Linked DNA regions of Sediminicoccus rosea. The protein of the gene in region 2 interacts with the protein of the main gene of each other region in a pairwise test. Links are inferred from orthologs where the notes say so. Each region holds a gene or a part of one and is shown on either strand. Other genes may lie near its edges. The genes, in order: ligA and leuS.

Region 1 (14,581 bases), 410 kb from region 2 along the record:
GTCCAGCCGGCCCTTCAGCCCGAAGACCGAGAAGGGCATGACCAGCAGGCAGACCGCCAGCAGCAGCAGGATGAGCAGCGCCACGAGCCCGGTCCATTCCGGCAGGCCCGGCAGGGTCAGGCGGGTGACGAGGTCGTTCAGCATCAGCCGCCGGTCACGCTCATGTGGCGCGCGACGGCCGGCGCGGCCCGCCGGCGGTCTATGACGAAGTCATGGCCCTTGGGCTTGCGCGTGATGGCCTCCGCGATGGCGGCGCGCAGGCCCTCCTCGCCCAGCTCGGGGTCGCGGAGCGGCGCGCGCAGGTCGGCCGCATCTTCCTGGCCCAGGCACATGTAGAGCGTGCCGGTGCAGGTCAGCCGCACGCGGTTGCAGCTTTCGCAGAAATTATGCGTCATCGGCGTGATGAAGCCGAGGCGCGTGCCGGTCTCGGCCACGTCGTAGTAGCGCGCTGGGCCGCCCGTGGTGTGGCTGCTCTCGTTCAGCGTCCAGTTCTGCTTGAGGCGGGCGCGGACCAGGGAGAGCGGCAGGAACTGGTCCGTCCGGTCCTCGCTGATCTCGCCGAGCGGCATGGTCTCGATCAGGCAGAGGTCGAAGCCGTGCTCGCCGCACCAGGCCAGCATGCGGTCGAACTCATGCTCGTTCAGCCCCTTCAGAGCGACGGCGTTGATCTTCACATGCAGGCCCGCGGCCTTGGCGGCGAAGATGCCATCCAGAACCTTGTCCAGCTCGCCCCAGCGCGTCGCGGCCTTGAAGGCGGCGGCATCCAGCGTGTCCATCGAGACGTTGATGCGCCGCACGCCGGCGGCCGCCAGCTCATCCGCGTACTTGGTCAGCTGCGTGCCGTTGGTGGTCAACGTCAGCTCATCCAGGCCGGAACCGATGCGCGCGCCCAGCCCGCGCACCAGCGACATCACGTTCTTGCGGACCAGCGGCTCGCCGCCCGTCAGGCGCAGCTTGCGCACGCCGAGGTCGATGAAGGTGCCGCAGAGCCGCTCCAGCTCCTCCAGCGTCAGAACCTCGGATTTGGGGAGGAAGGTCATGTCCTCCGCCATGCAATAGACACAGCGAAGGTCGCAGCGGTCCGTGACCGACACGCGGAGGTAGCTGATATGTCGCCCAAAGGGGTCGATCATGACGGCGAGGGATCCCGGAAGCGGTTGGTTTCACCCCATTTGGGGCGGATCAACCCGCTGTTGCAAGGGTCCCCCGCGCGCCGGGCGCCTTGGCCATCCAGTTCAGCACGCTGGCGGTGAGGCCGACCACGATCATGACCGGCCAGAAGGCCGCGTAGCTGCCGGTCCAGGCCATGAGCACCGCGCCCGAGCCCGCGCCCAGGAAGCCACCGATCTGGTGGCTGAAGAAGCAGACGCCATAGAGCGCACCGAGGTCGCCCACGCCGAAGCGGCGCGCGATGGCGGCCGAGGTCAGCGGCACGGTGCCGAGCCAGACGAAGCCCATCACGGCGGCGAAGAGGATCGTCCCCCATTCGCTGGGCGCCGCCACCGCGAAGCCGGCGATGGCGAGCGTGCGGACCAGGTAGATCCAGCCGAGTCCCGTCTCCGGCTTGATCCGGCTGGACAGCCAGCCGCAGAACCAGGAGCCCGGGATGTTGAACAGCCCGATCATCGTCATCGCCACCATGCCGAGCGCCGCCGGCTGGCCACAGAGCGCGATGTGCGAGGGCAGGTGCGTGGTCAGGAAGGCGAGCTGGAAGCCACAGGCGAAGAAGCCGCCGGTCAGCAACGCGAAGTCGCGATCGGCCAGCGAGCGGCGGGCAAGCGCGGGCAGGCCGGAGAGGCCCGCGGCGGGCGGGCCGCTGCGGGGCGCGGGCCGCCATTCGATGTTGCGCGCGAGCGGAATGATCAGCACGGCCGAGGCGGCCAGCATGATGAGGGCGCCCGCCGCGCCGAAGCCGCCGATGGCCGAGAAGGTGAGCGGCACCATGGCCGCCTGGCCCAGGCTGCCGCCCGCACTTGCGATGCCGATGTACTCGCCCCGCTTCTCGGGCGGCGCGAGCCGGCCGATGGCGGCCAGCGCCAGGCCCGTGCCGGCGCAGGCCACGCCAAAGCCCGAAAAGACGCCGATCCCGATCATCACCGTGGCGTTGGAGGGGAACAGCGCCGGCAGGCCGCAGCCGATCAGGTAGAACACCCCGCCCATGGCCATGACGCGGCCCGAGCCGTGCTTGTCGGCCATCGCCCCGGAGACAGGCTGGCCCAGGCCCCAGGTGAGGTTGTGCAGCGCGACCGCGAGGCCGAAGGCCCAGGGGGCGATGCCGTTCTCGGCGGCCAGCGGCAGCAGCAGCAGCCCGAAGGTCTGCCGGATGCCCATGGCGAGGCTGGAGGTGGCCGCCGCCGCGATGATCGCGACCCAGAGGATGCGTTTGGCGGAATGAACGGCGTCTTGGGACATGTCCGGATGTGAGCGAACCGGCCCGCTCGCCGCAACCGAGGTTGTCGCCGGGGCCGGCATGCACGCGGCGCGGGGGTATGGCGCAAGCATGTTGCGGCGGCCGGGACGCTGGCGCAGTCTTTGGTGGTGAAGCCCTTGGTGGTGAATCGAGCGAGCCCGGCGCCGGCCGGGGAGGGAGAGAGAGCATGACGACACGATGGACCGGGGCCGCTCTGGCCGCGGCATTGTCCCTGGCGGGCGCCCCGGCGCTGGCCCAGGTGACGCCGGACAATTTCGTGGGAGGCAAGACCTCCGACCTCGCGGCGCTCTGCGCCGCCGGGCCGTCCGACCCCAATGTGGTCTCGGCGGTGAATTTCTGCCACGGCTTCCTGCTGGCGGTGGGTCAGTTCCATGGCGAGCTGACGCAGCGCGGCAGCCGGGTCGGCCCCTTCTTCTGCCTGCCCGATCCGCGCCCGACGGTGGCCAGCATCACCGGCGCCTTCGTGACCTGGGCGGGCGCCAATCCCCAATATGCCGGCAGCTCGGCCGCCGAGGGCGTGGTGCGCTTCGCCACCGCCGCCTATCCCTGCCCGCGCCGCCCGGCGCGCCGCGCCTCGTGACGCGAAGGATGAGAGAGATGCGCAAGATCCTGCTGGTTCCCGTGCTCGCCCTGGCCCTCGGCGGCTGCGAGAACATGTCTGACACGGGCCGTCTCACGGCCGGCGGTGCCGGCCTCGGTGCGGCGACGGGCGCGATTGTCGGCTCCTTCTCGGGCAATGCCGGCTGGGGCGCGCTCGCCGGGGCGGGCATCGGCGCCGCCGGCGGCTACCTCGTCGGCCGCACGCGCGAGGCGGAGCAGCAGGCCTGGCAGCGCGGCTACCAGGCGGGCCGTTCCTCGCAATAGGCGCGCGAAAAAGGGCGGCGGAGCTTCGCCCCGCCGCCCTTCCCGTTTCGTCCTGCCTCGCGGCTCAGGCGGCCACGCGGGTCTCCGCCTGGTCGTTCGCCGCCATCGGCGTGGCCGCCACGGCGGTTGCCGTGATGTTGCCGCGGGTCAGGCCGATATCGGCCAGCTCGCGGTCGCTCATCGCGCGCAGCTGCTCGATCGTCTCGCGGCGGGTGCGCAGGGCGGTCAGCACGGCGCGCAGGCCGTGGAAGAAGCCGCGGATGCGCTCGGCCAGCGCACGGTCGCGCGCCTGGCGCGCCTCGGCGATGATGGCGGCGATGCGCTCGGCCTCGGCGTTGCGGGGGGCCCCATGGAGGGAGCTCTGGGGCATCAGCAGCACGGCTTCGGCTGGGGTGATGCGGGTCATGATCTGTGGTCCTGTTGTGGGGGACGGCGGCGCCGTCCGGATGGCCATGATGTAGGGGATTGCGGCCAGGACAGGTTGTGCGAAGCTCAAGTTTCAGACATGCGCTGAGAGCATGTCATATTGTGGACACATGTCTTAACGACGGGGCTCCAGATGTTAACCAAAGCCGATCGCCTCGCCGCCCTGCGCCAGTCGCTGGCCGCGCAGGGCGTGGACGGATTCATGGTGCCGCGCTCGGATGAGCATCTCGGCGAATACGTGCCTCCCTCGGGCGAGCGCCTCGCCTGGCTCACCGGCTTCACCGGCAGCGCCGGCCTTGCCATCGTGCTGCCGGACCGCGCCGCCGTCTTCACCGATGGGCGTTACACCACCCAGGTGGCCGCCGAGACGGACGCGGCGCATTGGGAGCGCCGCCACCTGATCGAGGAGCCGCCTGAGGCCTGGCTGCGCGAGCATGCGGGCGAACTCCGGCTCGGCTACGATCCCTGGCTGCACAGCGAAGCCTTCCTCAAGCGCCTGGCGGGCCTGAACCTGACGCCGCTGACACCCAATCCGCTGGACGCGATCTGGCACGACCGGCCAGCGCCTCCGGCCGCCGTCGTGCTGCCGCATGGCCCCGACCTCGCGGGGGAGAGCGCCGAGGCGAAGCGAGAGGCGCTGGCGGCCAGCCTGCGCGCCGCGGGCGAGCAGGCGGCCCTGCTGGCCGACGCGCATTCCGTCGCCTGGCTGCTCAACCTGCGCGGCGCCGACCTCGCCCATACGCCCATGCCGCTCGCTTTCGCGCTCGTGCATGATGATGCCTCCGTCCGGGTCTTCCTGCATGCGCCCGAGCGCGTGCCGGAGGCGACGCGGGCTCATCTGGGCAACCGTGTCGCCATCGAGCCGCGCGCGAATCTGCCGCGCGCGCTGGGCGACCTGGCCGGCCGGGCGGTGCGCGTGGATGCGGATGCGACGCCGGCCTGGTTCGCCTCCAGCCTGCGCGACGCCGGCGCGCGCGTGATCGCGGGCGAGGACCCCACGCGCCTGCCGCGCGCCACCAAGAACGCGACCGAGCAGGAGGGCGCGCGGCGGGCGCATCGGCGCGATGCGGTGGCCGTCGCGAACTTCCTCGCCTGGTTCGCGGCCGAGGCGCCGCGCGGCCAGCTCACCGAGATCTCGGCCGCGGCCCATCTGCTGATGGAACGCCGCCGCCAGCCGGGTTTCGTCGCGGAGAGCTTCCCCGCCATTTCCGGCGCTGGCGAGAACGGCGCCATCGTGCATTACCGCGTGACCGAGGCGACCAACCGCCGCATCAACCCCGACGAGTGCTACCTGATCGACAGCGGCGGTCAGTATCCGGATGGCACGACGGACATCACCCGCACCCTCTGGAGCGGCCCGGATGCGGCGCCGGCCACGCTGCGCGCCCGCTACACCGCCGTCCTGCGCGGCCATGTGGCGCTCGCCACGGTACGCTTCCCGGCCGGCGTGGCCGGGCCTCACCTGGATGCCATCGCCCGCCGCCCGCTCTGGGATGCGGGGCTCGACTATGACCACGGCACGGGCCATGGCGTGGGCAGCTTCCTCTCGGTGCATGAGGGGCCGGTGGCCTTCAGCCGCGCCGCGCGCGTCGTCCCCATCCGCCCCGGCATGATCCTCTCCGACGAGCCGGGCTACTACCTACCGGGCCATTACGGCATCCGCATCGAGAACCTGCTGCTGGCGCGCGATGCCGCACCGCAGCCCGACCAGGCCAAGCCCTTTTTGGAGTTCGAGACGCTGACGCTGGCGCCCTATTGCCGCGCGCTGGTCGAGCCCGCGCTGCTGACGGCGGCCGAGCGCGAATGGGTCAACGCCTATCACGCGCGCGTGCTGGCCGAGGTCGGCCCCGCGCTCGAGCCGGCCGTCCATGCTTGGCTGGCGCAGGAATGCGCGCCGCTATGACGCGTCAGCGGTAGGGAATGGTCGCCAGGGCGTTGTAGGGCGAGCCGTCGATCAGCCGCGTGCTCCAGGCGAGATAGACGAGGATGCGCTGCCCCTCGTCCACGAAGCGATGCACGCGCGTCTCCTTGAAGAGGAAGCTGGTCGAGGCCTCCCAGACGCGTTCGCCCCGCTCGCCGCGCCGGACGGCGTCGGTCAGCGTGACCGGGCCTGTCGCCGTGCAGGCGAGGGCGAAGCGCGCCGGATCCTCGGCCACGCCCACCATGCCCGCGATGCCGCCCGTGCGCGCCTGGCTGACATGGCAGACCACGCCGGGCACCTCGGGGTCGGTGAAGCGCTCGACGACGACGCGATGGCTGCGCGTGAGGCCGAGATTGGTCAGCGCCGTGTTCACATGGCCGATCTCGGTCGTGTCATCCGCGAGCGCGGGGCCGGCGAGCAGGAGAAGCAGGAGCAGGGCAGGGCGCATGCGGGAGGAACGCCGTCCCCAGCTGCCGGTTGCTCAGCCCAGGCCCGCCATCTCCCGGAACTCCGCCTCGCTCAGCACGCGCAGGCCGAGCTCGGCCGCCTTGGTGGCCTTGGAGCCCGCATCGGCGCCGACGACGACGAAATCCGTCTTCTTCGAGACCGACTTGGTGACCTTGGCGCCGAGCGATTCCGCCCGCGCCTCCGCCTCCTGGCGGGAGAGCGTCTCCAGCGTGCCGGTGAAGACCAGCGCCTTGCCGGCGAAGGGATTGTCGCCCGCCTCGATCGCCGCCGTCTCCTCGGGCGTCACCTCGGCCAGCAGCGCGTCGAGCGCGTCGAGGTTGTGCGGCTCGGCGAAGAATTCGACGAGTTCGGTCGCGATGGCGGGGCCGATGCCCTGGATGCTGCCCAGTTCTTCGCGCGCCTCGCTGCCGATGATGCGGGCGGCGACCATCCGCTCCCGCAGCGCGCCGATGGCGTGATAGTGCCGCGCCAGCAGCTTCGCGTTCTGCTCGCCGATGCGGCGGATGCCGAGTGCGAAGAGGAAGCGCTCCAGCGGCGGCTTGCGGCGGGCCTCGATGGCGTCGAACAGCTTCTGGGTGGAGAGCTTGCCCCAGCCTTCCAGCGCCTCAAGTCGTTCGGCATGGGTGTGCAGGCGGAAGATATCGGCCGGGCCGCGCAGCAGGCCCATGGCGTGCAGCGTATCGATCCGCTCCTCGCCCAGCCCCTCGATGTCGAGGCAGCGGCGGGAGACGAAGTGCTTGAGGCGCTCGACCGTCTGCGCCGGGCAGATCAGGCCGCCGGTGCAGCGGCGCACCACATCGTCGTTCTCGCGCACGGCGTGGCTGCCGCAGGCGGGGCAGGTGGTGGGGAAGGCGAAGGGGGCGGCGCGGCCGGGGCGGTCGGGATCCACGACGGCGACGACCTGCGGGATCACATCGCCCGCGCGCTGCAGGGTGATGGTGTCGCCCTCGCGGATATCCTTGCGGGCGATCTCGTCCTCATTGTGCAGCGTGGCATGCGTGACGGTGACGCCGCCGACGAAGACCGGCTCCATCACCGCGCGCGGCGTCAGCGCGCCGGTGCGCCCCACCTGGATCTCGATGCGGAGCAGCTTCGTCTGCGCCTGCTCGGCCGGGAATTTCCAGGCTATGGCCCAGCGCGGCGCACGGCCGACGAAGCCGAGCCGTGCCTGCCAATCCAGCCGGTCCAGCTTGTAGACGACGCCGTCGATCTCATAGGCCAGCGCCGCGCGCTCGCGCGCCATGCGCGCCTGGAAGGCGGCGGGGGTCTCGGTCAGCAGGTCGGCCGCGCCCTCGGCCACCGGGGTGGAGAGCGGATTCACCCGGAAACCCCAGCGCTTCAGCGTGGCGAGCCAGCCATGATGGGTGGTGGCCGGCGCCTCGCTCGCCTCGCCCATGGCGTAGGCGAAGAGCTTGAGGGGGCGCTGCGCCGTGATGCTGGCATCGAGCTGCCGAAGTGAACCGGCGGCCGCATTGCGCGGATTGACCGGGATGGTGACGGCGGGACCGAGCTTCTCGCCGCGCGCCTTGCGGGCCTCTCGCTCGGCCAGCGCGGCTTCCTGCGTCGCGCGGAAAGCCAGGAAATCCGCGCGGTCCATGAAGACCTCGCCGCGGATCTCGATCAGCGTGGGGCAGGGGGCGGGCAGCTCGCGCGGCAGGTCCGCCAGCGTCAGGAGGTTGGCGGTGATGTCCTCGCCCTCGGCGCCATCACCGCGGGTCGCTCCCTTCACGAAGCGGCCCTGCTCGTAGAGCAGGTTCACGCTCAGGCCGTCGATCTTCGGCTCGGCGATGAAGTCGAGCGGCGCGTCCTCGGCGAGGCTCAGGAAGCGGCGGATGCGGGCGGCGAATTCGGTGAAATCCTCGGGCGCGAAGGCGTTGTCGAGGCTGAGCATGGGCGCCAGGTGGCGTGATTTCGCGAAGCCCTCTGCGGCGCGGCCCGAGACCTTCTGCGTCGGGCTCTCGGCCTGCACCAGTGTGGGATTCTCGGCCTCCAGCGCGCGCAGGCGGCGCATGAGGGCGTCGTATTCGGCATCGCTGATTCGGGGCGCGTCCTGCTCGTAATAGAGCCGGTCATGCTCGTTGATCTCGGCGATCAGCCGGGCGATCTCGGCTTCGGCGCTCTCGCTCATGCGTCCTCCGCCAGGGCGTTGAAGGCGGCGTGGGTCAGGGCGCAGGCGCGGACAGCCTCGCTCTTCGCGCCCAGGGCCGCATAGAAGGCGAGGCCGCCCGGATTCTTCGGCAGGGCGGTCCACCAGAGGAAGGAGCCGCCCTCGCTGCGGACCTGCCGCACGGCGGCCGCCACCAGGGCGCGCCCCAGGCCCTGCCGGCGATGCTCCGGCGCCACGTAGAGATCGCCCATATACGCACCGCGTGCGCCGATCTCCGTCTCGAAGCTGGGATGCAGGGTCAGGTAGCCGCGCGCCGGCTCGCCCGCCAGGAGAAGCCGGCCCAGCGCCTGGGGCCCGAGAAAGGCGTCACAGAGCGCGGCCGCATCGGCGGCCGTGCGGCGGTCATAGCCCTCCTCGGCGTTCAGGGCCGCTACGAGCTCGGCGATGTGGGGCGCGTCGGGGGCGGTGAAGGTGCGGATCACGCGGCGCCCGCCGCCAGCTGCCGAAGGGCGGCGCCCTCGATGATCTCGCCGCTGAACCGGCCCTCGCTGACCGCGCCGATCGCGCGATAGAACAACAGAGCCTCGTCGTCGCCGTCATCCACGCCCCACCAGAGGCAGGCGGCGCCCGCCGCCTCGGCATGCGCGGCCAGCGCGGCCATCAGCCGGCGCGCCAGGCCACGCCGTCGCGCCTCGGGCGCCACATAGAGGTCGAGCAGCATCATCGCATCAGCGTGGCGCACGGCGTCGTAGATGGGAGTCGCGGTGGCGAAGCCCGCGACCTTGCCCTCCCACTCGGCGAGGCGCAGCCAGGCCCGCGCCCCGGGGCCGATCAGGTCCCTGAGCGCGATCCCGGGCGTCATCGGCCGCTCGGGCGGTGGGCCATCCAGGCTGTTCAGCGCGTTGAGCAGGGCGGCGAGCGCCGGGGCATCCTCCGGCCGCGCGGCGCGGATCACGCGACACCATCCAGCAGGCTGGCCGCCGCCGCGCGTGCGGCCTCGGTCACGGTCTCGCCGGCCAGCATGCGGGCGATCTCCTCACGCCGGGCGGCCACGTCGAGCGGTGTGACACGCGTCTCGGCCTTGCTGCCGCGAACGGCCTTGGCGACTTGCAGATGGTGGGCGCCGCGCGCGGCGACCTGCGGCGAATGCGTCACCACCAGCACCTGCAGGCGCTCGGCCACGCGCGACAGCCGCTCGCCCACCGCGGCCGCGGTCGCGCCGCCGATGCCGGCATCCACCTCGTCGAAGACCAGGGTCGGCACGGGCGAACCCCGGGCCAGAACCACCTTCAAGGCCAGCATCAGGCGCGAGAGCTCGCCGCCCGAGGCGATCTTGATCAGCGCGCCCGGCGTCTGGCCCGGATTGGTCGAGACCAGCAGCGTCACCCGGTCCATCCCATCGGCGCCCCAGGCGGCTTCCTCGCGCGGCGCCACCTCGATCACGACGCGGGCGCGGTCGAGCTTGAGCGGGGGCAGTTCGGCGGCCAGCGCCTTCTCAAGCCTGGTCGCGGAGGTGCGGCGGGCGGCGGTCAGCGCTTCGGCGGCCGCGACATAGGCGGCGCGTGCCGCCTTGCGCGCGGCCTCCAGCGCCGAGACCCGGCCGGTGCCGGCGTCCAGCGCCGCAAGCCGCTCGCGCAGCGCATCCAGATGCGCGGGCAGTTCCACGACCGCCACGCCATGCTTCCGCGCCGCGGAACGCAGGCCATAGAGCCGGTCCTCCAGCGCTTCCAGCCGGCGTGGATCGGGCAGGGCGTCCACGGCCAGGCGCTCGAGCAGCCGCTCCGCCTCGGCCAGCGCGTCCTGCGCCTGGGTGAGGGCGGCCAGTGCCGGCTGCGCCGCCTCGTTCGGCGGCGGCAGGCGTTCCAGCGCGCGCACGGCGTTGCGCAGCGCATGGCCCGGATGGGCCGAGCGCCGGTCGCGCGGCTGGATCTCGGCGAGCGCGCCGGCGATCGCCTCGTTCCGGCGCTCGGCCTGCTGCAGGCCCTGCCGCTCCTGGGCGAGGCGCTCCTCCTCGCCATCCTCGGGGGCGAGGGTGGAGAGTTCCTCCACCGCGTGGCGCAGCCATTCCTCGTCGCGCAGCGCGGCGGCGACGGCGGCCTCGGCCTCGGCCAGCTCCTGCTCGGCGTCGCGCCAGGATTTATAGGCCGTGGCGACACGGCCGCGTGCCGCCTCATGCACGCCGAAGGCGTCGAGCAATGCGGCGTGGGTGGCGGGGTCGGCGAGGCCCACCTGGTCGTGCTGGCCCTGCACCTCGACCAGTGTGGCGGCGAGGCGCTTGAGCAGGGCGACGCCCACCGGCTGGTCATTCACGAAGGCGCGGGAGCGGCCATCGGCCTGGAGCACGCGGCGCAGGACCAGCGTGTCCTCCGCCTCCATTCCCTGCTCGGCGAGCAGGGCGAAGGCCGGGTGCCCCTCGGGCGGCTGGAAGACGGCGGCGACGCTGGCCTGGGGCTGGCCGGCGCGGACCAGTCCCGCCTCGGCCCGCATGCCGAGCGCCAGGCCGAGCGAATCAAGCAGGATGGACTTGCCCGCGCCGGTCTCGCCGGTCAGCACCGAGAGGCCCGGCCCGAAATTCAGGTCAAGCCGCTCGATCAGCACCACGTCCCGGATGGAGAGGGAGGCGAGCATGCGCTCGCCCGCTAGAAGATGCTGTTCCAGGCCCGCCGGAAGAAGCCGGGACGGTCCTGCGGCGCCATTTGCGCGCCGGGCGTCAGCATGGCGTAGCTGTCCTGGTACCAGGCATTGCCCGGGAAGTTGTGGCCGAGCACCGAGGCGGAGCGCGCGGCTTCGTCGCGCAGGCCGAGGGCGAGATACATCTCGGTCAGGCGGTGCAGCGCCTCGGGCACGTGGTTGGTGGTCTGGTAGTCCTCGACCACGCGGCGGAAGCGGCCGATGGCGGCGCTGTAGAGGCCCTGGCGCATGTAGAAGCGGCCGATGTTCATCTCGCGGCCGGCCAGGTGGTCGCGCGCGAGGTCCATCTTCAGGCGCGCGTCGCGGGCATAGGCCGTATTGGGGAAGCGGTTGGCCACATCCTGCAGGGCGGTCAGCGCGGTTTCCGTGCCGCGCTGGTCGCGCTGGCTGTCCGCGATCTGCTCGTAATAGGCGAGGCTGCGGAGGTAGTAGGCATAGGCGATGTCACGATGCGCCGGGTGCAGCTGGATGAAACGATCCAGCGTACCGATGGCCTCGGTGTAGCGGTTGCGCATGTAGTCGCCATAGGCCGCCATGATCTTCGCGTTGGTGGCCCAGGTGGAATAGGGGTGCTCACGCTCCAGCGTCTCGAAGATGTCCACCGCCTGCTGGTAGCGTTGGGCCTGCAGGGCCTCGATGCCGGCGGCGTAGAGCGATTCGGGCGAGCGATCCACGAGGCCGGTCCCGGCGGGCGGCGTGCGGAACAGGCCGGCGGCCGAGCCATCCCACTGGCTTACGCCGCAGCCGGAGAGCGGCAGCGCGAAGGCAAGGAACAGGGCAGCACGAGAGAGTGGGCGCATGTGCGATGAAGGCTCCGATCGGCGGGCTCTATACCATGGGAGCCGCCGATGCGCACAAGTGGGTGGCCGGCCCCAGGGAAGCGACCATGGAGCGACCAGAGGCGCGACCATGGCGCGCCCGGGCCTTGCCTCAGGCGGCGACGAGTTTCTCGCGCTCCGGCTCGACCAGTGCCTGGCCGCCGGTGGAGCGCCAGTTGCGGCTATCCGCCAGCAGGGCGAGGAGGAGCTGGTTGTTCAGCGCATGGCCGGAGCGATGGCCGGTGAAGCGGGCGAGCAGCGGGGCGCCGGCCAGGGCCAGATCCCCCACCACGTCGAGCATCTTGTGGCGCACGAACTCATCCGGGCGGCGCAGGCCACCGGGATTGAGGATCATGGGGCCATCCACCACCACGGCATTGGCAAGGCTGCCGCCCTGGGCGAGGCCGGCGGCGCGCAGGCGGGCCACATCCTCGGCGAGGGTGAAGGTGCGGGCATCGGCCAGCTCGCGGCGGAAGCTCTCGACCGAGATCCGCATGGACAGGCTCTGGCGGCCGATCGCCGTCTCGCCGAAATCGATGCTGAGCGTCGCGTCGAAGGCCGGCTCTGGGTTGGGCGCGAGCTCGGCCCAGGCGCCGTGGCTGTCCTCGACGCGGACGCGGCGCAGCACTTCGATGGCGGAGCGGGGCGCGTAATGCTCCACCGTGCCGGCGCAGTCGATCAGGAAGAGGAAGGGGGCGGCGGAGCCGTCCAGGATGGGCACCTCGGGACCGTCCAGCTCGACGCGGGCGTCATCGATGCCGGCGGCGGCGAGGGCCGCCATCACATGTTCGATGGTGCCGACGCGCGCGGCGCGGTCGCCCGGCAGGCCAATCTGCGTGCAGAGGCGCGTCTCCACCACCAGGTCGTGCCGGGCGGGGATGTCCAGGCCGAGGTCGGTGCGGTGGAAGACGATGCCGGTGCCGAGCGGCGCGGGCTTCAGGGTGAGCGAGATGGTCCGGCCCGTGTGCAGGCCGATTCCGCGGCAGCCGATGCTGCTCGCCAGACGGCGCCGGGTGAGGCCATAGGAAGCCGCGCCGAAACCTTGAGGGCCGTAGCCATGCGTCAATGGAGCGAAACCATCCATGTGTTGAAAGCCCCCGTTTGACCGGATCGGTGCATCCCCCGCACCTCAACCGGAGCCGGAATGTGACAGCAGCGATGACGTGCCGCCAGTCAAGGGTTGTTTCTCAATATTTCGCTATAACACATTGATATCGCTTGGTTTTGATGGTGATTTTTGCGCCCGAATTTCGCCATTTTCGTCCGGGTCCGTATCGTCTCGCCGCAAGGCAGCATGCGTGGGCAGCCCTCGGGCGGGCCGATGCGGCGCGCGTGACGCATCGTGACGAGGCCTTTCTTTGGCCGGCATCCGGGACCACAAGAGAGGCATGAATCGTCGCCCGCTCCTCGCCCTGCCCGCCCTCCTCCTCGCCACGCCGGCCGCCGCGCAGACGCCCACCCGGCCCTTGCCCGCGCTGAGCGAGGCGGACCGCGCCGTGCTCGGCCGCATCGAGGCCTATTTCAACAGCATGACCACGCTGCGCGCCCGCTTCCTGCAGATCGCGCAGGGCGGGGCCGCGGCTGAGGGCACCGCCTGGATCTGGCGCCCGGGCCGCATGCGCTTCGAATATGACCCGCCGGAGCCGACGCTGCTCATCGCCGCCGATGGCCAGTTCTTCCATTACGACCGGCAGTTGAAGCAGCCCACCATCGTGCCGCTTTCCTCCACGCCGCTCAGCGTGCTGCTGCGCAATCCACTGCGCCTTTCGGGTGACCTCACCGTCGCGGGCTTCGAGCGGGCGGGCGGGTTGCTGCGCGTCACGGTGCACCGCACCAACCAGGCGGCCGAGGGGCAGATCCAGCTCATCCTCGAGGAGCAGCCGATGGCGCTGCGCCAATGGGTCGTGCTCGATCCGCAGGGGCGCAGCACGCGCGTCACGCTGACGCAGGTGCAGCTGGGCGAACGCTTCGATCCCTTCCTCTTTGCCTTCAACGATCCGCGCTTCCGCGAGGAACTTGAGCAACAGCGCTGAAATTTCGACACGCCGCGTGTCCAATTGCCTTGAAACTGCCGCATCCCCTTGGTTTGTTGCCGGGATGCGACCGATCATTGGCATCTCCTGTTGCGTGAAGGCCTTCGGGATCTTCAACACGCCCAACCACGCCGCGTCCGACAGCTATGTCCGCGTCGTGCTCGGCCCCGTGGGCGGGGTGCCGGTGCTGCTGCCCGCCGCCGGGGAGAGCCTCGCGCCGCAGATCCTGCCGCGGCTGGACGGCCTGATCCTCACCGGCAGCCGCAGCAATGTCTGGCCCGGCCATTACGACGGCCCCGACCACGCCGAGGGCACGCCCGAGGACCAGCAGCGCGACGCCACCACCCTGCCGCTGATCCGCGCCGCGATCGCCGAGGGCGTGCCGCTGCTCGCCATCTGCCGCGGCATGCAGGAGCTGAACGTGGCGCTGGGCGGCTCGCTCGACCAGCGCATCCAGGACCTGCCGGGCCGGATGGATCATTCGACGCCGTCGGACCAGCCGATTCCCCTGGTGCGGACGGGCAAGGCGCATGCCGTGCGCCTGGCCCCCGAGGGCCTGCTGCATGAGTTGGCCGGCGCCACTGAGATGCCGGTGAACTCGCTGCACAACCAGGGTGTGCAGCGCCTGGCGCCGCGGCTGGAAGCCATGGGCTGGGCGCCCGATGGCACGGTGGAGGCGGTGCGCGTCCGACAGGCGCCGGGCTTCGCCTGGGGCGTGCAGTGGCACCCGGAATATGACTGGGAGAAGGACGCCTTCAGCCGCCGGATCTTCGAAGCCTTCGGCGAGGCCTGTGCCGCCCACGCGGCGCGCCCCCAGCTCCG
Region 2 (14,709 bases):
GGCCAAGACCGCGCGCGAGCGCGAGGACCGCGTGGTGGAGCTGCTGGAGACGGTGGGCCTCAACGCCGACCACATGCGCCGCTTCCCGCATGAATTCTCAGGCGGCCAGCGCCAGCGCATCGGCATCGCCCGCGCGCTCGCGGTCAAGCCCAAGCTCGTCATCTGCGATGAGCCGGTGAGCGCGCTCGACGTCTCCATCCAGGCGCAGGTGGTGAACCTGCTGGAGGACCTGCAGGAGAAGTTCGGCCTCACCTTCCTCTTCATCGCGCATGACCTCTCGGTGGTGGAGCACATCAGCGATCGCGTGGCCGTCATGTATCTCGGCCGCATCGTCGAGATCGCGAGCGCACGCGACCTCTACACCAACCCGCTGCACCCCTACACCGAGGCGCTGCTCTCCGCCGTGCCCATCCCGGACCCCACGGTGAAGCGCCAGCGCATCATGCTGAAGGGCGACGTGCCGAGCCCGTTGCGCCCGCCCTCTGGCTGCCATTTCCACACGCGCTGCCCCATTGCCAATGCCGGCGCCTGCCGCGGCGAGGTGCCGGAGCTGCGCGAGGTCTCGCCCGGCCATTGGGTCTCCTGCCACTTGCGCGGATAGCCAGGCCGGACTCCGCCACGGGGCGCTCTCCAAGTTTCTCGCGCACCGCGCGCCCCGCTTGTGGTATCATCCATGCAGCGGGGCGCGGCCTCGTCTTCTTCATGTCTCTCTTCCTGCGGGCGCCCGGGCTGGATACCGCCGCGCCGCGACCTCTCCCGTGTCGCCGAAGCCCGCGCACCGCCTGCCGCACGCATCTGGCCCGCTCGCGAAAGTCCCCCGCATGACCACCGACGACGCCAAGCCCCGGCCCTTGACGGACCTCATCGACAGCCCGGACCTGGCCGCCGCCCTGGACAGCGACAGGTTCAAGCAGTTCCTCGATCACATCCCCTTTGCCATCGCCGTGGCGGAGCTGGAGCCGGTCGAGCGCGTCACCTACGCCAATCTCGAATTCGAGCGCCTCTCCGAGCAGCAGCCGGCGGAGCTGCTGAATCGCCCCTGGACCGATCTCAAGGCCATTGCGAGCGCGAAGGGCGATGACCGCCGCCTGAGCGAGGCCATCGTCGCGGGCGAGGACCACATCGGCACCTTCCACATCGAGGGTGAGCCCGGCATCGTGGTGGATGCCTGGTCGAACATCATCCATGACGACAGTGGCGTGGCGCTTTTCCGCCTGGTCGCGCTGGCCGCGGTCAAGACGCACAGCCGCGATGACCTCCAGGCCTTCGAGCGTCGCGTCGAGGAGAAGGACGTGCTGCTGCGCGAGTTGCAGCATCGCGTGAAGAACAACCTCCAGATGATCGCGGCCCTGATCCGGATGGAGGCCCGCAATGCGCCGGACGACGAGACGGAGGATTCCTTCAGCCGACTGGCCGGCCGCATCGGCGCCCTGGCGCTGCTCTACCACGCCCTGTCCCCGGACCAGCCACGCGAGAGCGTGGACCTGGGCACCTATCTCAGCCAGATCGCGGCCTCCGTCATGCAGGCCCATGCGGTGGAGGGCATCCGCCTCGACCTCAAGGTGGACACCTGGCCGGTCTCCATCAATGTCGCCATGCCCACCGGCCTCGTGGTGAACGAAGTGCTGACCAATGCCCTGAAGCACGCCTTCGTGGGGCGCGAGGGCGGCACCATCACGCTGCACAGCCTGGTGGAGGCGGAGGGCTGCCGGATCGTGATCGCCGATAATGGCATCGGCCTGCCGCCGGGCACCCGCTGGCCCACCTCCGGCCGGCTCGGCTCGCTCATCGTCGAATCGCTGCGGCAGAATGCCGGGGCGCAGCTGGAGGTGGACGCCCCGCCTGGGGGCGGACTGCGCGTGACGATCCGCTTCGCCCGCGTGGCCGCCGCACCCGAGCCCGGCGACGGGGCGCCGCGCGGGTGACACAGCGCGGGGCCGACCCCACATGATCGCCGATCGCAACGGAGTCCCTGCATGACCGACGCCCCCGAATACACCCCACCCAAGGTCTGGACCTGGGTGAAGGCCAATGGCGGCCGCTTCGCCAACATCAACCGCCCCATCGCGGGCCCGACGCATGAGAAGGAGCTGCCGGTCGGCAAGCATCCGCTCCAGCTCTACTCGCTCGGCACGCCCAATGGCGTGAAGGTGACCGTGATGCTGGAGGAGCTGCTGGCGCGTGGCCACAAGGGCGCCGAATACGACGCCTGGCTGATCCGCATCAGCGAGGGCGACCAGTTCGGCAGCGGCTTCGTCGCGGTGAATCCCAACTCGAAGATCCCCGCCCTGATGGATCGCAGCGGGCCCAAGCCCATCCGCGTCTTCGAGAGCGGCGCGATCCTCATGCATCTCGCCGAGAAGTTCGGCGAATTCCTGCCGACCGAGACGGCGGCCCGCGCCGAGACGCTCTCCTGGCTGTTCTGGCAGATGGGCAGCGCGCCCTATCTCGGCGGTGGCTTCGGCCATTTCTACGCCTATGCGCCGACCAAGCAGGAATATCCGATCGACCGCTTCGCCATGGAGGTGAAGCGCCAACTCGACGTGCTGGACCGCCGCCTGGCCGAGAGCGAATATCTGGCCGGCCCCGACTACACCATCGCCGACATTGCCGTCTGGCCCTGGTATGGCGGGCTGGTGAAGGGCTGGTCCTACGGCGCTGCCGAGTTCCTGTCGGTGCACGAATACAAGAACGTGCTGCGCTGGGCCGACCAGATCCATGCCCGCCCCGCCGTGAAGCGCGGCCGCATGGTGAACCGCATGGTGGGCGAGCCCGAGGGCCAGCTGCGCGAGCGGCATGACGCGAGCGACTTCGAGACGAAGACGCAGGACAAGGTGGAAGCCGCGACCTGACTTCCCAAAGGCGGCGCGGCGCGGCAGAGATGGGGCTCACGATCAGCGAGTCCCGCCCTTGTCCGCGCTGCGCATCGCCACCTGGAACATCAACTCCGTCCGTCTCCGGCTGCCCCTGCTGGCCGATCTCGACGCCGCGCTGAGGCCCGACGTCCTCTGCCTGCAGGAGACGAAATGCCCGGATGAGCTCTTCCCGCATGAGGGCATCCGGGCGCTTGGCTTCGAGCATGTGATGGCGCGCGGCATGAAGGGCTATAACGGCGTCGCCGTGCTCTCGCGCATTCCCTTCACGGCGCGCGCGAATGATCCTGACTGGTGCATGAAGGGCGATTGCCGCCATGTCGGCGTCACGCTCGCACTGCCCTCCGGCCCGCTGGACCTGCACAATTTCTACGTCCCCGCCGGCGGCGACATCCCGGACCGCGAAGCCAATCCGAAATTCGCGCACAAGCTCGATCTCATCGCCGAGGCCACCGCCTGGTTTGCGCAGCAGGCCCCGCTGCGCCGTTCGGTGCTGGTGGGCGACCTGAACATCGCGCCGCTGGAGCATGATGTCTGGTCGCACAAGCAATTGCTCGACGTCGTCTCCCACACGCCGATCGAGGTCGAGGCGCTGCAGGGCTGGATGCGCGCGGGCGACTGGCATGACGCGCTGCGCCACTTCGTGCCGGCCGAGCAGAAGCTCTACACGTGGTGGTCCTACCGCGCGAAGGATTGGGAGGCGGCGGATCGCGGCCGGCGGCTCGATCACGTCTGGGTCAGCCAGGACCTGCGCGGCGCGCTCGCGCGGCACGAGATCCTGAAGCCTGCGCGCGGCTGGGAGAAGGCCAGCGACCACGTGCCCGTGATGGTGGAGATGACGCTGTGAGCGCCTGGGATTTCGTCACGCTGGATGTCTTCACAGACACGCGCTTCGGCGGCAACCAGCTCGCCGTCTTTCCCGATGCGCGTGGCCTGACCGATGCGCAGATGCAGTCGCTCGCGGCCGAACTGAACCTGAGCGAGACCACCTTCGTCCTGCCGCCGGAGAACCCCGGCAACACGGCCCGAGTGCGCATCTTCAATCGCGTGGCGGAGATGCCCTTCGCTGGCCACCCCAATGTCGGCACCGGATTCGTCCTGGCGGATCGCGCGACGGATGGGCTGCTGCGCTTCGAGGAGATCGCCGGCCTCGTCGCGGTGACGGTGCTGCGCGATGCCGTGGGTGCCGTGACCGGCGCCGAGATCGGCGCGCCGCAGCCGCTCTCGTTGGGGCCCGAGATGCCGGCCGCGCTGGTGGCCGGCTGCGTCGGGCTCAGCGAGGCGGATGTGCTGACCTCCGCGCATCGCCCCGTCATGGCCTCGGTCGGCAATTCCTTCGTGCTGGCGGAGGTGACGGGCGAAGCGCTCACCCGTGCCAAGCCGGACCTCGCGCGTTTCGCGGCGGCGGCGGCCGAATTCCCGCATCTCGGGCCGCGCCGCCTGCCGCTCTACCTCTATGCGCGGGCGGGGGAGGCGCGGGTCAATGCCCGCATGTTCTCGCCCCTCTCGGGCACGGTCGAAGATGCTGCGACGGGAAGTGCCGCCACGCCGCTCGTGGCGCTGCTGCTGTCGCTGGGCGATGCGCCAAGGCTGAGCCTGGAGATCACGCAGGGGGTGCAGATGGGGCGGCCGAGCCTGCTCAGCGCCTCGGCCTTCCGTGGGGCCGATGGCATCCGCGCCAAGGTCGCGGGCCGCTGTGTGCCCGTCTTCGAAGGACGTTTCCGCCTTTGACGGCGTGCTGAACGAAGGTCCAAGAAACGGGTTTCCTGGTGGGAGAGCGCGAGACGGCAAAGCCCTCTCGCATTCCTCCGCTCACCTTGCCGCGCTCTGCGAGGCTTACCTCGCTGCACTCCGTGCGAGGCCCAGCACCACCTGCCGCGCCACCGTCTCATCCGGCAGGCCGGTGGATTTCGCCTGGCGTTCGGCGCGCAGCAGTGCGGCGCCCAGCGCCTCCAGCCGTGCCACGGACCAGCGCGACAGCGCCCGTGTCATCGCCGGCTTCGCCTTCCAGAAGACCGGCGGCCGCAGCGCGCCCACCGCCTCGTCGGCCGAGGCGCCGCCCTCCATCGCCAGCCGCGCCATGTGCAGCCGCTGCGTGTGGCGGAGCGCGGCGCGCAGCACCTGCACCGGGTTGGCACCCTCGCCGAAGGCCTTGGCGATGGCGCGGTCCGCCGCCGCCACCTCGCCCAGCGAGGCCGCCATCAGCGCCTCGTCCAGGTCGAGCATGCTGCCCTCGCCCAGCAGTTCCATGGCATCCTCGACCGTGATGCGGCTCCCTGGCTCCGCATGCAGCGCCAGCACTTCCAGCGCGCGGCGCATGGCCATCCGGTCCTCGCCGGCGCGCTCGGTCAGCCAGTCCAGCGCCGCGGGCTCGGCCGCGGCACCCAGCTCGCTGAGGATGCGCGTGATGGAGGCGGCGAGGTCCCGCCCGCGCTCCGCATAGCATTCGATGACCTGGCCGCGCGGATCGGCCGCCACCAGCGCCTTCAGCTTGGACTTCCCGGTGAGACCCGCGCCCTCGATGATGACGAGGCCCGGCCCCGGCCCGGCCAGCGCGCCCTTCACCGCCTCGGCCCAGGCATCGCGCGCATCGCGCAGGCGGATCGCCATGCGGCCCCCCATCAGCGGCACGGAAGCGGCCTCGCCCGCCAGCGAGCCGGGGTCGCGCGCCGCCTCGCGCGGGGGTTCCGCGATGCAGATGGGATCATCCCCGGCGACCGCGCGCACCAGCATGGCCGCGCGCTCATTCACGAGCCCCGCATCATCGCCGATGAGCAGGACGACGCGGCACTCGGCCGGCGGGTCGGCCAGGAAGCCCGGAAGGCGCCGCGGCTCGAGCTTCGCGACCATGGCCCTCAGCTCGTGGCCGCGCTCGCCATCCGGCGCCGCAGCGCAACCGCGACGCCGACGGTGACGCGCTGGCTCAGCTCCGCCACCAGGCGGCGCTCCATGTCCTCGCGCGAGGCGTCGGAGGCGAAGAATTGCAGGTTGGGCAGGTTGTAGGCATCCACCGTGCGCGCCGAACCGCGGTCCACCACCTCGCGCGGCACGGATTGCGTCGCCAGCACCCAATTGGCCGAGGCGACGACCCGCACGCGCGTGGCCAGGCCGTCCGTCTGGTAGCCCAGCACCTCTGTCGCGTAGACGAGCGTGACCTCCAGGTCATAGCGCGACTGCACGCCGGGCCGGCTGCCCTCAAGCTGGCGCTGCAGCGCGCGCCGCATGAGCTGCCCGTTGCGCTCGGGAATCAGGCCGACGCGCACCGAGGCCAGCGCCTCGGCCAGGTTCGGCTCATTGGCCGCCACGGCAGCGCCCGTGCCACCCTCGCCGTTCGGCCCGTAGAGCGGACGGAAGCCGCAGGCGCCCAGGGCCATCAGGGGCGCCAGCAGCGGGGCGGCGAGGAGCGCGCGTCTAGATGACAAGATTGACCACCCGGCCTTTCACATGGATGCGCTTCTTGACCGGCTTGCCGTCCAGCGCGCGGATGACATTGGGCTCGGCCTCGGCCAGGGCGAAGACTTCCTCATCCGTGGCGTCCACCGCAACCTCGATGGTGCCGCGCAGCTTGCCCAGCACCTGCACGGCGAGCGTGGCCGTCTCGGCCCGCAGCAGGGCGGGGTCCGCCTCCAGCCAGGGGAGGGTGGCGACCAGCCCCTGGCCGGGGTTCAGCAGCGCCCAGATTTCCTCGGCGAGGTGCGGCATCATCGGCGCACTCAGCCGCACCAGGGCCTCCATCGCCTCCCGCCGTGCGGCCAGCGGGGCCGCGGCGCTGTCACCGATGGTGTTGGCGAGTTCGTGGATCTTGGCGACCGCCACGTTGAAGGTGAAGGCCTCCAGCGCTTCGGTCACGGCGGCGATGGCGCGGTGCGTGGCCTGGCGCAGCTTCTTGCCCACCGCCTCGTCCGGCTTGTCGGCTTCGCTCATGTTCTGCGCGAGGCGCCAGATGCGGCCGATGAAGCGGCTGGCGCCGGCCACGCCGGATTCCGACCACTCCATGTCGCGCTCGGGCGGGTTGTCGCTCAGGATGAACCAGCGGGCGGTGTCGGCGCCGTAGCGGTTGATGATGGCGCCCGGGTCCACCGTGTTGCGCTTCGACTTGGACATGCTCTCGATGCGGCCGACCGTCACGGGCTCTTCCGTGCCCTTGACCACGGCGGTGCCGTCGGCGCGCTTCTCGACCTCTTCGGGGTAGAGCCAGCGGCCATCGGCGCCCTTGTAGCTCTCATGGGTGACCATGCCCTGGGTGAAGAGGCCGGCAAAGGGCTCGTCCAGCTTCACATGGCCGGTCGCCTTCATGGCGCGGGTGAAGAAGCGGCTGTAGAGCAGGTGCAGGATCGCGTGCTCGATGCCGCCGATATACTGGTCCACCGGCAGCCAGGCATCCACGGCCGCGTTCGTCACCGGCTGCGCCGCGCGGGGCGAGCAGAAGCGCGCGAAATACCAGGAGCTGTCCACGAAGGTGTCGAAGGTGTCGGTCTCGCGCCGGGCCGGCTTGCCGCAACTCGGGCAGTTCACGTGCCGCCAGGTCGGGTGGTGGTCCAGCGGATTGCCGGGCTTCGAGAAATCCACATCCTCGGGCAGCACGACGGGGAGCTGATCCGCCGGCACCGGCACCACGCCGCAATCATCGCAATGGATGACCGGGATGGGGCAGCCCCAGTAGCGCTGGCGGGAGACTCCCCAGTCGCGCAGGCGCCAATTGGTCACACCCTGGCCCTGGCCGAGTTCCTCGATGCGGGCGATGGCGGCGCGCTTGGCGGCCGGGACATCGAGGCCGTTCAGGAAGTCCGAGTTGAAGCTGATGCCATCCTCCGTGAAGGCCTCGTTGCCCACGGTGAAGGTCGCGGCGTCAGCCCCATTGGGCAGCACCACGGGCGTCACGGAGAGCCCGTATTTGCGCGCGAAGTCCAGGTCGCGCTGGTCATGCGCGGGACAGCCGAAGATGGCCCCCGTGCCGTATTCCATCAGCACGAAATTCGCGATCCAGACCGGGTATTCCTGGCCGGTGAAGGGGTGCCTGACGGTGAAGCCGGTGTCGAAGCCCTTCTTCTCGCCCTGCTCGATCGCGACTTCGCTCGTGCCCATCGCGCGGCATTCGGCGATGAAGGCGGCGGCCTCGGCCGAGCGCTGGGCAGCGGCGGCGGCCAGCGGATGCTCGGCGGCGACGGCGAGGAAGCTCATCCCGAACAGCGTGTCCGGCCGGGTGGTGAAGACCTCCACCTCCTCAATGCTTTCGCCGGGGCCATCCACGGGCGCGGCCAGCTTGAAGCGCACGCGCGCGCCCTCGCTGCGGCCGATCCAGTTGGCCTGCATCAGGCGCACGCGCTCCGGCCAGCGATCGAGCCCGTCCAGCGCCTCCAGCAGGTCGGGCGCGAACTTGGTGATGGCGAAGAACCACTGGCTGAGCTTCTTCTTCTCGACCGGCGCGCCCGAGCGCCAGCCCTTGCCGTCGATCACCTGCTCATTGGCCAGCACGGTGCCATCCACCGGGTCCCAGTTGACCCAGCTCTCCTTGCGCTCGACCAGGCCCGCCTGCAGGCAGTCGAGAAACAGCTTCTGCTGCTGGCCGTAGTATTCCGGGTCGCAGGTGGCGAATTCGCGATCCCATTCCAGCGAGAGGCCCATGCGTTTCAGCTCGGCGCGCATGTTGGCGATGTTCGCGTAGGTCCATTTCGCCGGATGGGTGCCGCGCTCCCGCGCCGCGTTCTCGGCGGGCAGGCCGAAGGCGTCCCAGCCCATCGGGTGCATCACCATATGGCCCTGCGCCCGCTTGTAGCGCGCCACCACGTCGCCCAGCGTGTAGTTCCGCACATGCCCCATGTGGATCTTGCCCGAGGGGTAGGGGAACATCTCCAGCACATAGTATTTCTTGGCGCCGGCCGGCGGCACGTCGGGCACGGAGAAGCAGCGCGCCGCCTCCCAGGCCTGCTGCCAGCGGGGCTCGGCGGCGGCGAAGTCGTAGCGGGCGTCAGTCTGGATGGGTTGGGGCGTGTCAGGCATGATGGAAGGTGAATAGAGCCCCCGGCCGGGCATCTCAAGGCGGCGGGCAGGCTTGCGGCGAGCCAATTTATGCCAAACTGCCCCCCATGCGCTGGCTTTTGATCCCGTGGCTGCTGTTGGCCGGCCTTCCCGCCCGGGCGGATGAGGCGGCGCATGCCCGCTTCTTCTCGGCCCGGAGCATTCCCGTGGCCCTGCCCTCCACCGGCCTCTCCATCTCTTTCACGCAGCACTACCGCGGCGCCGTGCCGCATGCGGCCTTCGCCTTCGCACAGGGTCCGGATGGTCGCGCTGCCTGGTCCATGGTCTCGGGCCATGACAGCCCGGAGGAGGCGAAGCGCGCCGCCATGGCCAATTGCACGCGCCAGCTCACCCGCATGCGGGGCGAGGGCGTGGGCAGCCCCTGCCGGATTCTCGCCGTGGATGGCGACCTGCGCGGCCCGACCGGAGAGCCGCAGCCCGGCGCGCCGAGCGTGAGCCCGGAGCGTGGCGGCATCGGCCCCTTCACCCGCAGCCCCTTCCATCTGCATCGCGGCCCCCGCGCCGCGGAGGGCGCCGTGATCTGGGCGCATGGCTATGGCGGCGCCGAGGAGGATCACCGCGGCCATGCCCTGCCCGGCATGGTCACGCCGCTGAACGAGGCCGGCTTCGACATCTTCCGCTTCGACCGCCACCCGGGGGACGACAACCTCTTCGTCACCCTGCCGCGCCTGGTGCGCGCCCTGCCGGCGCTGCGCGAGGCGGGCTATCGGCGCATCATCCTGGGCGGGCAGTCGCGCGGCGCCTGGCAGGCCATCCAGGCCGCCTCGGAACGGCCAGACCTGGTGGACGCGGTGCTGGCCGCCGCCCCCGCCGCGCATGGCGAGCGGCCTGAGCAGCGCGCGGTGGCGCTCGAGGATTTCCGCCGCGTGGTCGCCGGCCTGAACGAGCGCCGCACACGCCTCGCCGTCATGCTCTTCGAGCGCGACGAGTTCGACCCCTCGCCGGAGGAGCGTGCGCAGATCGTGGCGGCGCTGGCCCAGCGGCGCAGCGTTCCGACGCTGGCGCTCTGGGCCTCGGGCCCGGCGCGCGGCCATTCCGGCGTCTCGGACTGGCGCTTCACCCGGGATTATGCGGGCTGCGTGGTGACGCTGGTGCAGGCGCCGCCGGCGGCGGCCCCCCGGGGCTTGCGGCGCGAGGGCTGTGGCGGCGGCTGACGCCCGCGCGGTTGCGGGCGAGGCGACGATCTGGCACGCCCCCCTCTGACCGGGCAGCGCGTCTCATCATTTTGGACGCCTCGGTCTTGAGTCTTGGCGTAGATCCGAGATCAAAGCCATCTCGAAACAAAATAAATGATTCAAAAAAACAGATGACGCGCTTGACAGCCTCGATCTGACGGAGGTCAGTCCGGCCAAGTTTCGATGCAAAACGCGCCGTTTCCTGGACTTCACGCGGAAACCTTCCCGCCAGGGTGAGGTTGTCTTAAAAAATCATCTCGCGGACAGATCCATGCCTGGGATCATTGACGTATAATCTCAAAATCTGTAAAAATCCTCTTAACGGGAGTTCGCAGCCGCCCCCGCGGTCCCCGTCTGGAGGCAAAAAATATGTCCGCTCGTCCGATCGTCACGTTCCTCGCCGGCTCGACCCTGAACGCACCGATCGGAGGCCAGCAGACCCTCACGGTCCGCTTCGACAACATCCCGGACGCCGCCCCTGGCTCCAACGTCGGCTACTCGCCCTACATCAACCTGATCCTGCCCACGAATGGCGCGGACGGGGCTGGCTTTGGCAGCGCGGGGGCGACGGCCAATGACGGCGTGATCTTCCTGGGCGCTACCCATCTCGGCGCCGCGCTCGAGCAATGGATCATCGAGTTCCCGGCCAGCGGGACCGTGATCCATCCCTTCAGCAGGGACGCGGCGGGCAATCCGCTCACCATCAGCGGCATTCCGGGCGAGACGCTGGTCGTCCTGCGCCTGCCCTTCGGCAGCTTCACGCCGGACCAGACCGCGGCCGATGTCGAGGTGAAGCTGCAGGTCTCGAGCTCGGCCGATCTCGGCACGCCGCTGAACCTCCAGGCCAGCGGTGGCTTCGCCTATGGCCTCGATCCGCTGGTAAACCCCGCGACCGACTCGCCCGTCTTCGGCCCCAGCGCCGGCCTCGCCATCACCCCCACCGTCATCGCGGTGGATGTGGAATATGTCGGCCCCGAGCAGGAGACGGCGACCGGCCCCTCCTATCCGCGCGAATGGCTGGTCAAGGCGCTGATCGCCGATGGCCAGACGATGACCGGCCTGACGCTGCGCGACAGCATGCCGGACGGCACCTTCATCAAGTCCGTCTCCATCGTGAACGGCACCGGCACCACCTTCTTTGATAACGCGACGGGCGAGGTGCGCGCCGACTTCAGCGGCAGCTACACCGGCGGCGTCGGCGGCGTGCCCACGCTGAAGATCGAGTTCTACGTCCCCGAATTCCTGCGCGACGGCGTGACGCCCGTGCTCGATCCGGTGACGGGCGCCTTCCGCGTGCTGGAGAACAACGCGCGCCTCGACGCCACCTGGGACCCGACCGATGCGCGCGACCCGATCCAGGTCTTCGCCATCAACCCGGCCGGCCCGGAGGATGTGATCACGGCGAAGTCCATCGCCGTGCAGAAGTCGGTCGCGCCGGTCACCACGCTGAAGGCCGGCGAGAACCTGGAGTGGACGCTGGACGGCCAGGTCTCCAACTACTTCAACATGGATGACCTGATCCTCATCGACAAACTCGGTGACGGCCAGGTCTTCGACGCCAGCAAGGCTGTCAGCATCACGATGCGCGAGGGCGGCACCACGCTCTTCACCGGCACCATCGCCAGCAGCAACATCAACGTGGTGCGCGACCCGGCGACGGGCATCTCCACCATCACCTTCAACATCTCGCAGGAGATGCGGGACCGCGGCATCGACGATGTGCTGAACGGCCGCCCCGGCGGCATCGAGAACCAGGCGACCGTCCTGGTGAAGTTCCAGAGCACGATCGAGCAGAGCTACATCTCGACCAGCCCGGCGCCGTCCAACGAGCCGCTGGTGGACCAGGGCGACCCGCTCTCCAACGGCATCGACTTCGGCGGCGTCGTGGATGAGCACAACAACTACAAGGCCGATGACAGCGGCGCCGGCGTGAGCCTGCCGGTGAGCAACGTCTCCAAGGCCATCTATGCCATCAACGGCAACACCGCCTTCACGCCGGGCCCCGTCTCGGCCGGCGATGCCATCACCTTCCGCCTGAAGCTCGACATGCCGCTGACCGGCGCGCATGACGTGCAGCTGCGCGACTACCTGCCGCTGCCCGTGCTCAAGGCCATCTCCGGCATGACCTTCACCGATCTGGTGAATGGCGCGACGCCGGGGGTGAATCAGGCCAAGTGGGGCCCGGGCGCCACCTATGACAGCTCGGGCGATCCGACCACGCTGCCCAGCATCAGCTATGACAGCGCGAGCAATTCGCTCACCTTCGACTTCGGCGACGCGGTCGCGCCGGGCAATCCCTCCTCCACCATTGATCTGCTCTTCACCGTGGTGGTGGGCGACGAGGAATTCGGCGACGGGCTCCTGCTGACCAACCAGGTCACCAGCACCGAGACCAACAGCTTCGGCACCGAATTCCAGGACAACGCCATCGTCCAGTTCGTGCTGGGCGAGCCCGAGCTGAACATCAAGAAGGGCGTCATCGCCGACACCAACCTGGCAGCGACCACCACGGGCTCCGTCGGGCCCGTGACCTTCACCGCGCCCGGCAGCGCGGGCAACCGCTTCAGCGGCGTCATCAACAGCACCAACCTCGACGTCGCGCCGATCGACGCCAACCTGCGCGGCGCCGATGCGGGGGACCGCGTCTCCTTCGCCATCGTGGTGGAGAACACCGGCTCCTCGCTCAAGGGCGCCTTCGACGTCCTGATCCACGACACGCTGCCGCCCGGCTTCGAGATCCCGGCGGGTGGCCTGAACCTGCGCGTCACCGATGGCGCGGGCAATGTGCTGACCTATACGCTGGTCGGTGGCGGCCTGTTCGACACGGCGGGCGGCCTGCGCCTGGATGACGCGACCAACAGCGGCAGCATCGGCGCCTTCAACGCGACGAGCGGCGACAACATCGTCGTCATCACCTATGACCTCGAGCTGGTGGACAATGTCGCGGCCTTCGGCGCCAACCTGACCAACACCGCCACCATCGAGCATTTCGCCGCCATGGAAGGCGGCATTGACCGCACGCCCTATGCGCCCGGCGGCACGCTGACGGACACGGCCGTTGTCACCACCCAGGCGCCGACGCCGGTCAAGGCGGTCTTCTCGACCAGTGAGAGCCATACCGGCAACCTGGCCGGGAATGACAGCCTGACCGATGCCACGATCGGCGAGCGGGTCACCTACCGCATCACCGTCACCGTGCCGGAAGGCCGGATGACCGATTTCCGCGTGGAAGACTGGCTCCCGACTTCCAACGCCAATGGCGGCGGCGTGATGGAAATGCTGGACGCCCGCTTCATTGGCGTCACCGGTCTGGGCGCCGGGAGCACCTTCGACGACACGCCGGTCATCACCCTGTCCGACAGCGACGGCGTCAACGGCAACGACCGCGTCGCCTTCGTCTTTGGAGATGTGCTGAACACCGCGAATACGCTGGGGACCCAGGCCGCCACCGTCACGCTGGAGGTGGATGCGCGCGTGAAGGATCACGCGGACAACGTCCGCGGCGATGTGCTCGTCAACACGGTGAAGGTCAGCGCCGCCAATCCGAATGGCGGTCCGCGCGCCGAGACCACGGCCACCACCAATATCGAGGTCGTGGCCCCCAACCTCTCGATCGACAAGACGGCCGACAGGACGACGGCCGACTCGCACGACACCATCAAGTACACCATCACCGTCGAGAACAGGGGCGTGCCCGCCGCCGGCGGAGCGACCAACGACTACACCGCCCGCGCCTGGGATGTGAGCATCAAGGACCTGCTGACCGATGTGCAGCTGGACGCCATCTACCAGGGCGCCACGCTGAGCATCACGGGCGTGGCTGCGGGCCGCATCACCAATCTGGGCGTGAGCCCGGTGGATTACGTGATCGACTACCTCGACCCCGGCGAGAAGGTCACCATCAGGTTCGACGTCGTCGTGAAGGCGGATACGGATGCCGGCGAGAAGCTGGACAACACCGCCACCGCGAGCGGCAGCTCGATGGACAATACGGGCAGCCCCGATGACCGCGTGAACACCGTGACGGATGCCCATACCGTCACCATCGTCGCGCCCAGCGTCACCAAGACCATCATCGCCACCTCCAACGCCGACACGCGCGGCCCCGCCGCCGAGGGCACCGCGCCGCTCGACCGGCATGACAGCGGCAAGCCGGACCTCGCCATCGGCGAGGAGGTGACCTACGAGATCCGCGTCCGCCTGCCGGAGGGCGACAGCCCCAACCTGCGCATCATCGACGCGTTGGAGGATGCGACGGGCAGCCGCAACGGCTACCTCCAGCTCGTCCCGGGCTCCATCGAGGTCGTCTCCGTCGGCTCCGCGCTGACCACCTATTCGGGCGGCGTGATCGGAGCGCCGACCATCACCTCGGCCAATACCGGCAACAACAACAGCAACGACACCTGGACGCTGAACTTCGGCAATGTCCGCAACACGCTGGTGAATGCGGACACCGATGCCGAGGTGATCGTGCTGCGCCTGAAGGCCATCGTCACCGACCTGGCCGCCAATGCGGACCGCGACGTGCTGTCCAACTCCGCCAGCGCGCAGACCGGCACGGCCGGCACGCCGAGCAGCACGAGCAACACCTCCACCGTGGATGTGGACGTGGTCGAGCCGCT

The links.
Region 1: the proteins of leuS (region 2) and ligA interact in binary tests that used the Escherichia coli proteins (3 or more experiments, as listed by UniProt). The link is inferred for Sediminicoccus rosea from one-to-one orthologs.

What each region holds. Positions count from the first base shown.
Region 1 is NZ_CP137852.1:1,481,539-1,496,119, forward strand. What follows is about bases 5,682-8,680. They hold ligA (NAD-dependent DNA ligase LigA), read right to left. Parts: upstream 8,239-8,680; coding sequence 6,124-8,238; downstream 5,682-6,123. Other genes in these bases: R9Z33_RS07145 (CreA family protein), read right to left, coding at 5,682-6,090; R9Z33_RS07155 (GNAT family N-acetyltransferase), read right to left, coding at 8,235-8,680. Outside these bases: R9Z33_RS07110 (hypothetical protein), read right to left, coding at 1-144; GTP 3',8-cyclase MoaA, read right to left, coding at 144-1,133; R9Z33_RS07120 (MFS transporter), read right to left, coding at 1,183-2,412; R9Z33_RS07125 (Rap1a/Tai family immunity protein), read left to right, coding at 2,598-3,011; R9Z33_RS07130 (glycine zipper domain-containing protein), read left to right, coding at 3,029-3,295; R9Z33_RS07135 (DUF1127 domain-containing protein), read right to left, coding at 3,360-3,701; R9Z33_RS07140 (aminopeptidase P family protein), read left to right, coding at 3,855-5,624; more of R9Z33_RS07145, read right to left, coding at 5,629-5,681; more of R9Z33_RS07155, read right to left, coding at 8,681-8,699; R9Z33_RS07160 (GNAT family N-acetyltransferase), read right to left, coding at 8,696-9,172; DNA repair protein RecN, read right to left, coding at 9,169-10,845; R9Z33_RS07170 (outer membrane protein assembly factor BamD), read right to left, coding at 10,857-11,708; lpxC (UDP-3-O-acyl-N-acetylglucosamine deacetylase), read right to left, coding at 11,839-12,810; R9Z33_RS07180 (LolA family protein), read left to right, coding at 13,115-13,759; R9Z33_RS07185 (gamma-glutamyl-gamma-aminobutyrate hydrolase family protein), read left to right, coding at 13,824-14,581. UniProt on the Escherichia coli protein: DNA ligase that catalyzes the formation of phosphodiester linkages between 5'-phosphoryl and 3'-hydroxyl groups in double-stranded DNA using NAD as a coenzyme and as the energy source for the reaction.
Region 2 is NZ_CP137852.1:1,075,966-1,090,674, forward strand. What follows is about bases 6,080-9,206. They hold leuS (leucine--tRNA ligase), read right to left. Parts: upstream 8,874-9,206; coding sequence 6,285-8,873; downstream 6,080-6,284. Other genes in these bases: lptE (LPS assembly lipoprotein LptE), read right to left, coding at 6,080-6,295; R9Z33_RS05125 (alpha/beta hydrolase), read left to right, coding at 8,960-9,206. Also shown: R9Z33_RS05085 (ABC transporter ATP-binding protein), read left to right, coding at 1-601; R9Z33_RS05090 (sensor histidine kinase), read left to right, coding at 822-1,925; yghU (glutathione-dependent disulfide-bond oxidoreductase), read left to right, coding at 1,977-2,852; R9Z33_RS05100 (exodeoxyribonuclease III), read left to right, coding at 2,911-3,720; R9Z33_RS05105 (PhzF family phenazine biosynthesis protein), read left to right, coding at 3,717-4,604; holA (DNA polymerase III subunit delta), read right to left, coding at 4,710-5,723; more of lptE, read right to left, coding at 5,729-6,079; more of R9Z33_RS05125, read left to right, coding at 9,207-10,066; R9Z33_RS05130 (SdrD B-like domain-containing protein), read left to right, coding at 10,457-14,709.